Regions from separate parts of the Paenibacillus stellifer genome, predicted to be linked through region 1. Evidence: riboswitches for the same ligand, from Rfam matches in the RefSeq annotation. Region 1 holds a riboswitch; the other holds the start of a gene.
What was found. A riboswitch is a leader RNA that binds a small molecule or an ion and turns the genes downstream of it on or off. The one in region 1 is predicted to bind cyclic di-AMP.
Positions count from the first base shown of each region.

Region 2: it holds a riboswitch for cyclic di-AMP, as region 1 does, so the genes downstream of both, PSTEL_RS14490 (APC family permease) here and PSTEL_RS00155 (resuscitation-promoting factor) in region 1, are expected to answer to the same signal.

Region 1 covers NZ_CP009286.1:32,175-36,600, forward strand. The annotation lists gene PSTEL_RS00145 (HD domain-containing protein) at 1-251, shown strand, start outside; gene PSTEL_RS00150 (TatD family hydrolase) at 282-1,052, shown strand; cyclic di-AMP (ydaO/yuaA leader) riboswitch at 1,254-1,486, shown strand; gene PSTEL_RS00155 (resuscitation-promoting factor) at 1,778-2,947, shown strand; gene rnmV (ribonuclease M5) at 3,180-3,731, shown strand; gene rsmA (16S rRNA (adenine(1518)-N(6)/adenine(1519)-N(6))-dimethyltransferase RsmA) at 3,728-4,426, shown strand, end outside.
Region 2 covers NZ_CP009286.1:3,138,607-3,143,032, forward strand. The annotation lists gene PSTEL_RS14485 (ABC transporter ATP-binding protein) at 1-472, opposite strand, end outside; gene PSTEL_RS14490 (APC family permease) at 717-2,534, opposite strand; cyclic di-AMP (ydaO/yuaA leader) riboswitch at 2,660-2,816, opposite strand; gene PSTEL_RS14495 (disulfide oxidoreductase) at 2,971-3,411, opposite strand; gene PSTEL_RS14500 (DsbA family protein) at 3,408-4,163, opposite strand.

The DNA.
Region 1 (4,426 bases):
ACTTGGAAATTGATTTTCCGACAGATCTTCCGTATGATGTCTTCCATCCCGGAGAGGGCTTTCACGGCAAGCAGATTCTGCTGCTCGACCGCCAGGAACGGCTTCGCGAAATCTCTGAGGTGTCCGATATTGTGCGCTCGATCAGCGGCATTCACCGGGGGCGTTATCATCTCTATTACCCACAGGATAAGCTGAATGAAGCACGTTCCCGGCTTCCGAAATCGATACGTGAAATTTTTGATTTGAATTAAGTTATTATGCACTGAAAGGGGATAATGGCTATGCAGCTTTTCGACACTCACACTCACCTGGATGCTCCCCAATTCGACGGCGACCGCGAAGAGACAATTGCCCGCGCCGTAGAGGCGGGAGTGACCCGGATGGTTAATATCGGGTTTAACCGGGAGACGATTCCCACCACCATGAAGCTGGCGGAATCGTACGATTTCATCTACGCGGCTGTCGGCTGGCATCCTACAGATGCGATTGACATGAAGGATGAGGATCTGGACTGGATCGCTTCCTTGTGCGCCCATGACAAAGTGGTGGCGATCGGAGAAATAGGACTGGATTATTACTGGGACACGTCACCCAAAGACGTACAGCATAAGGTGTTTAGACGGCAGATCGGACTGGCGCGCGAATTGAATATGCCGATTGTGATTCATAACCGGGATGCGCATGAGGATGTGGTTCGGATTCTGCGTGAGGAGAAAGCTTCGGAGGTCGGAGGGATTATGCATTCATTCTCGGGGAGCTGGGAGACAGCGAAAATGTGTCTCGATTTAGGCTTCCACCTGTCCTTCGGGGGACCGATTACATTCAAGAATGCAAGGGTGCCCAAAGAGGTGCTGGCACAGGTTCCGCTCGACCGTCTTTTGATCGAAACCGATTCCCCGTATTTGACTCCGCACCCATATCGTGGGAAGCGAAATGAGAGCGCTCATGTCAGATTAGTGGCAGAGGCTGCAGCGGAAATTAAAGGAATTCAATTGGAAAAATTGGCTGAAATTACGTATGCGAACGGGCTGGAACTATTTGGAATTAAGTGAAAACGGGAGAAAATCGGTTAAAAAAGTAAGCATGAGCGAAGGATTAAAGAATTTTAACGAAAAAACGAAGGATTATTACAATAAATTAACCAAATTTTTGCGCAAATCTGGTTGAAACAACCTTTACAACATGCATCGAAACAGGATATCATCGTTTCAGTGCAGTGAGCTGTTGGTAATACAGAGACAGCTGCTGATTCATAGATCGTCTCGCTGAGTCTCCGTATGGAGAACGGGGGAACCAATACCGCCCTGACGAATGATTCTGTACATGGCGTACACGTCGATGTCGCCGTCTAGGCCGTATTTGATTTCTTCACGTGGTCTTTGGGGTGAATGTGGAGGCAGCCGCCATGAGCGGTTGACCGAAGCTAGGGCGTCTCTCTTTCGTCCGAACCCGACAGCTAACCCCGTAAGCGCAAGTAAGAGAGGCAACCTCGTGCTTTGGCCGTTTATTCGGACATCCCAAGAAGCCACGAAAGAGTCCTCTGCCTTTAGGCTCTTTATCTAGGCTTCTTTTTGTTTGAAATAAACGGATTCCTGTCCGCAAACTGTTATATAACAGTTGGCCGACCGTGGAATTGGCAAAGCCGGGCAGGCGATTTATGAAGCAGGATGCGAAGCCTCGCCATGTATCGCGTCCTGTAACAATCTCTAGTAGCAAGGGTGAAGTCGCGTTAATCAAGTTACGCGTTCAGCCAGGCTATGTAAGGAGGATGTAGAAGATGGGCGTATTCCAACCAGAAGTATCCCATGATTCGCAATCATCCAGCAGGTTTAATGCATTACGGTTACGCTTGGAGCACTTCAATCTCCGCGTTTGGGCGCTTGCCGGTGTAATCGGAGTAGCAGTAGCGCTGCTTATTATGCTGTATGTACACTCTCAGAGCAGCAAGCAAATCACTTTAGTCATAGACGGTCAGGTTCGCTCGCTCGAAACCCGTGAAGATCTGCTCGGCGAAGCGCTTGCCGCAGAACTGATTTCGCTGAAGCCCTATGATCAATTATCGGCAGGATTGGGCGATGAGATTAGTGATGGTGATCAAATCATTATCAAACGGGCCAAAGAATTTACCCTGACCGAGAGCGGCACAACGCATACGCTCTATACGACCGAAGATACGGTCGGCCAGGCGATCAAGAACAGTGGAATTACCTTAGGGACCCACGACAAAATCTTTCCTTCGCTAGACTCCGCAATTACCGCCGACACGGAAGTCAAGGTGCTCCGCATCAACAAGCAAGTGGTGCAGCGGACGCAGAACCTGCCTTACCGGGTCATCAAGACGGCGGACCCTTCCCTGTATGTGGGAGATGTACGAGTAGCACAGGCAGGCAAACAAGGCGTCATGATCCAGCATATCGAGAAGACTTACCAGGACGGCAATCTGGTCTCGATGCGCATGATCGGCAAAGAAGTTCAAACGGTGACCAAGGATAAAATCATCGCCGTAGGAACGAAAGCCAAGCCTCAACCCGCAGTGGCGAAAGTGAGCTCCAGTCCATCAACTGCCATCAAACAGACCAGCGCGAAGATCAGTGCCAGCAGCAGCAATGTCGTAAGAAAAGCCGGCGTGGATTTTGAGTACAAGAAAATAATCAAGAACGTCTCGATGACCGCCTATTCGTCTGAGGAACCGGGCATTGGAACGCGGACTGCATCCGGAACTCGTGTAACGGAAGGACGGACCATTGCGGTCGATCCCGATGTCATTCCGATCGGCTGGTGGGTATATATCGAGGGGCTCGGATTCCGCCGTGCAGAAGATACGGGTGGTGCCATCAAAGGCAACAAGATCGACGTCTACTACGATTCCCTTAGCCATGCGCTTAACTTCGGGCGCAAAACACGGACCGTCTATGTCATCGGACCGGTTAAACCGGAGCTTGACTAGACCGCTGTAATCCCTTTTGCAAATTAGGCGGCAATACGCTATAGTGGTGTAAGCTCGCCCTGTATAACAAATTTAGCCAAAAAGAAGAGGAGCGAATCCTCTTCTTTTTCTTTTTTTGGGTAACGTTCGTCGTCCGAAAGCCTGGGCGTGCGTTTACCCTTGCATACAAGACTTTACAGGTTGTCGCATCGGCCAGGAGCAGGATGAGGCACCCGGGAGGAATACAGTACGAATGATCAAGGAATTAATAGTGGTTGAGGGTAAAAATGACACGGCCGCCGTCAAGCGCGCGGTTGATGCCGACACAATTGAAACAGGCGGCTCGGCCGTGGACCGCCGCGTTATCGCCAAGATTGCGCTGGCCGCCGAGCGGCGGGGGGTCATCATTCTGACAGATCCCGATCATGCGGGAGAGCGGATACGCAAAATCGTCTCGTCGAAGGTGCCGGGCTGCAAGCATGCGTTTATCCCGGAGCAGGATGCCACCGCGAAGGGTGATATCGGGGTGGAGAACGCGTCGCCCGAGGCGATCCGTCACGCGCTTGCACATGTGCATACCGAATTTGAAGGGGCGCCGGTATTGATCGGCATGGACGATTTGATTGCAGCAGGCCTGATCGGCCATCCGAGCGCCGCCGAACGCCGGATGGCGCTCGGCAACATTCTTGGCATTGGATACTGCAACGGCAAGCAGCTGTATAAGCGCCTCGCGATTTTCCGCATCACGCCGGAAGAGTTCGGGGATGCGCTGAGGCAAATGAACCAGGGAGGGCATACCCTATGAACGGCAGAGAAGAGATTTCGTCTCCCAGACGGACCAAGGAGATTATCGCCGCCCACGGCTTCTCCTTCAAGAAGAGTCTGGGCCAGAATTTTTTGATTGACCAAAATATTTTGAACAAAATCGTGGACGCCGCCGGCCTGAAAGAGAATACAGGAGTGCTCGAAATTGGTCCGGGGATCGGCGCTCTGACAGAGCGCCTCGCTGCGGAGGCCGGGGCCGTGACGGCGGTCGAGATCGACCAGCGGCTGATCCCGATTCTGTCGGATGTGCTCGCGCCTTATCCGCATGTCAAGATCCGGCATGGCGATGTGCTGAAGGTGGATCTCCGGCAGCTGTTCGCCGAGGATTTCTCCGGGGTCGAGCGGGTCAGTGTGGTCGCCAATCTGCCTTACTATGTGACCACGCCGATTCTGATGAAGCTGCTGGAGGAGAAGCTGCCGCTGGCGAACATCGTGGTCATGATCCAGAAAGAGGTGGCGGACCGTATGGCCGCATCACCGGGAGGCAAGGATTACGGGAGTCTGAGCATTGCGGTCCAATACTACAGCGAGCCGGAGCTGATCTGCACGGTTCCGCATACGGTGTTCATTCCCCAGCCGAATGTGGAGTCGGCGGTCATCCGGTTGAAGGTCAGGGAGCGTCCGCCGGTTGAGGTGAAGGACGAGAATCATTTCTTCGAGGTAGTGCGGGCCTCC
Region 2 (4,426 bases), 2.6 Mb from region 1:
CCTGTGCAAGAGCCATGGCAATCCAGGCACGCTGCCGCTGTCCGCCGGAGAGGCGTTCGATCGGCCGGTCTCCAAATGCGGTCATACCGGTAACTTCAATCGCATTCGCCACAATCCGGCGATCCTCGGAAGTCAGTGAGCCGAAGCCTTTTTGATGCGGATAGCGTCCGTAAGCAACCAATTCGGATACCGTCAGTCCGTCCGGAGCAGTGGGATTCTGCGGAAGTATAGCCAACTGGCGGGCCACTTCCTTGGTCGATTGACTGTGAATGGATTTGCCATCCAGCAGCACGCTGCCTCCGGCCGGCTTCATCAGCCGGGACATCGTTTTGAGAATCGTCGACTTCCCTGATCCGTTCGCGCCTACGAGCGCTGTGATCTTTCCGGTTGGAATGGTCAGATTGAGGTCTTTAACAATAATCGACTCCGAATATCCGATGCTTAATTGATTCGCGTTCAGGCGTTCCGCCATTTCACTTCACTCCTCATCCTCATCAAAGCGGTATAACCGCTGTAATAGTAACCGTTCATGTCCCTGCTATCAACCATCGAGCAATATAGCTCTCTTCTATATAAATGATATTGATTCTCATTATCTATGTCAACTTGAAAGATACTGAAAAATCGATATTTTCGGAAAACCTTTGTTTTTTCAGCAAAAAAACCGCCCCGGTGAACCCGGAACGGTCTTTGAGAACAAAGCAGATCTTACTAAGCTATTTATTTAAATGATAAGGCACTGTTGCGACGACAATATCTTTATGATTCATCAGATAAGTCCGGATAAACACACTTGTTTGATTATGCAGGACTGCCTGCCACCAGTGCTTCGTGATAAACTGCGGAATCAGAATCGTAATATGGTCCGTTGAGGCTGTCTTCCATTCGACCGTGTCGATAAATTTGACCAGCGGCCGTATAATGCTGCGGTAACGCGAGCGGAGCACGATCAGACGGACACCCGGGTTCCATTCCTCCCACTTCTGCTCCATCTTGCGGATCTCTTCCTCATCAAAGCCGACGTACAGCGCCACTACGTTATCGGTGAGCGACTTTGCATAGCTTAGCGAGTGAAGCACCGCGCGCGTCACGCCGGATACCGGAACGACGATCGTGCTGCCCTTGATTACCGGCTTCTCGGCATCAAGCTGAATCCGGAGCTGGTCTGCCGTATTCATATAATGCTTATGAATCCGGAAGAAGATCAGCATCACGATCGGCAGAAAGATGAAGGCTACCCACACATTCGAGAATTTCGTAATAATGAAGATCATCGTAATGGTCAGAGTTGTCAGCATCCCGATGGTGTTGACAATAAATTTCGTTCTCCACCCTGCAGGCTTCAGCTTATACCAGCGGATCATCATTCCGAGCTGGGACAGGGTGAACGGAATAAATACGCCAACTGCGTACAGCGGAATAAGATTGGTAGTCTCCCCGTGGAACGCTGCAACAAGAACCGCAGAGGCGACACCCAGAAAAATTATGCCGTTCGAGAATCCAAGCCGGTCACCGCGAACCATGAAGGCATGCGGCATGTATTTATCCTTGGCCAGCATGAACGACAGCAGCGGGAAAGCCGAGTACGCGGTGTTGGCCGCCAGGAACAGGATAGCCGCTGTAACCGCCTGAATCGCGTAGTAGAGGAAGCCGCGTCCGAAGGTCGATTCCGCGATCTGCGATACGACCGTCTCTTTCGCGTTGGGCGAAATGCCGAACCAGTAAGCGAGCAGCGTAATCCCCGTGAACATGAAACCGAGGATCAGACCCATCATCATCAGCGTCTTGGCCGCATTCTTCTCAGCCGGAGCCTTGAAGTTCGGAATGGCGTTCGATACCGCTTCAACACCGGTCAACGCCGAACACCCGGAGCTGAAGGCTTTTAGCAGCAGGAACAGGCTGACATTCGAAACGGCCGTCCCGATTTCGGGAACGTCGGCGTGTGCTCCACCGGTTGCGTACTTGATCACGCCTGTCACGATCAGAACGACGATAGACAGGACGAACAGATACACCGGAATCGCGATGAAGGAGGCCGACTCCGTCACGCCGCGAAGATTGATGATCGTCAGAATGATGATAACCGTCACGGCGATGGCTACGGCGTGGTCATGCAGGCTCGGATAAGCCGACGTGATCGCGTCCGTACCCGCCGAGGCGCTTACGGCAACCGTCAGGATGTAATCCACCAGAAGAGAACCGCCGGCCAGCAGTCCTGTTGAGACGCCCAGATTATCCTTGGCGACAATATACGCTCCCCCGCCCTGCGGGTAAGAGAAGATCGTCTGCCGGTACGACAAAATCAGAATCGCCAGCAATGCCAGAACAGCAAGAGCGATCGGCAGCGAATACCAGACCGCCGTGAAGCCGACTGTTACAAGCACGAGCAGTATTTGTTCCGTACCATAAGCGACGGATGAGAGTGCGTCGGAGGACAGAACGGCAAGTGCTTTCAGCTTGCTTAATTTCTCCTGTTCAAGCTCTGTTGACTTCCTTGGACGGCCGATCAACAGCCGTTTGACTCTGCTTACCATGTTGGATCCAGTTCCTCTCTTTGGTGAGTTGAAACGGTAATACCGTGCGCCGTTTTCAGTGGTTAATTTTCATAAATGGAGGCACAAAAATAAGCATACGGTAATGACCGCATGCTTAAGACATGATCATTATCCACTGTGGCTTACGAGGTTAGCTGGCGGATTCGGACTGTGGAAGCCCTACGGACCGAACATTTCGGTTCCGATTCACCCCTTGACCGGCTGGCGGTCATGTTGGTTCCCCCGTTTTTCCGTTATGGGAAAATTCAGCGCATATTCAACTTCTCACAAGGTCTAATATTAGTCGATAAACCCGGAGCAGTAAACAGTGAATAAGATGAAAATAAATTGAAAAACCGACTAAAAAGCGCAAATTTCCAGTAAGAAATCTTCTACTCTTTCATTCTCTTGTTTTATCCCTCAGGCTCTTGATTTTTCATTCTCCAAGGCTGTCTTCTTCAACTGACCGTTCTCTCCCGTTCCAGAGCAGCAGTCCGATCAGCACAAATGCCGTGAGCGCCAGAAGCGGAACCGTCACAAATCCGAACCAATTGAGATAGTCCTTGGTGCATGGGACGCCGATGCTGCAGGATGCAATACGTCCAAGAGCGGGTATTTTCTGTTCTGCGTAATGATAGGTCGAAATGCTCCCTCCAATTATGCACAAAGGCAAAATGTAGGGAATGATCTTCTTGTCGTTCCGGTAGGTCGCAATGCCGAGCAGCACGAACTGCGGGTACATGAAAATCCGCTGAAACCAGCACAGCTTGCAGGGTTCGTATTTAAGCACTTCGCTTAAGTAAAGACTGCCTGCTACCGCAACCAACGAGACAAACCAGGCAAGGTACAGACAGTGGCGTCTTACGAACTCCTTCATTTCGACTCTGCCGCCTTCGCCGCCGACTCGATTGCGTCTCCCACTTCGTTCAAAGCAAGGGCATTTCGGACCGCAGTCCCGTTGACAAACAGCGTCGGCGTGCTTGACACCCCATTGTCGGAGGCTGTCTTGTTATCGCGTGACAGTTCGTCGGCATAGGTGCGATTCTGGATATCAGTGCGAAGAAGTTCGTAATCGATATCGAGCTGCTCTTTTTGGGCCAACTCCACCAGCTTGTCCTCGGCAGCCCATCCTGAGTTCTCTTCTCCCTGGTTCTCGTACATCGCATCATAGAATTTCCAGAAGGCATCGCTGTTCTGATGATAGACCGACAGAGCGGCAAGAGAAGCTGTCTCGGAGTCGGGGCCGATAAACGACATATTGACGAAATACAGCGCCGCCTTGCCCGTATTGATATACTTGTCCATCAGTTCAGGCTTGACGCTATTCGTGAACTGAGCACAGGAGGGACATTGGAAATCGCCGAACTCCACAAGCTTGACCGGTGCGTCGGCCTGTCCAAGCCTTGGGAGAGTCGAATAGTCGAACTCGGCCGGCGTGGAGGCGGTGTTCTTGGTTTCTGAATCTTGGGAGGCTAAGGCAAACAGTCCGGCGAAAATCGCGATGACCAGAACCACTGAGGCGATCAGCAGTATTCGCGTTTTCTTTTTTTGGCGTTCCTGCTCCAGTCGCCGCCTCTCTTGTTGACTCTGGGCATTGGAAGGAGTGCTTCTTCTTCTCGGATTGCTCAATGTAAGTCTTTCCTTTCTGTCCCGTCGGACTTCATATTCAATAGATGATTTCTATTGGTAATAGTAAAAAGTATATAGTTCAGCTTATATCCTTGCAAATGGAAGGGAAAGGGAACTCAGCCTTCTTTCCTGTCCTGAGAGCGCCCGAACATGGACATGCACCTATTTCTGCCCTTTAAGGTTGTGATTATGCATTTTTTTCCCGGCAAAAAAAGAGCGCACGCCCATATAGGCGTCACGCTCTCCTTGCTTACGTCTGCTTC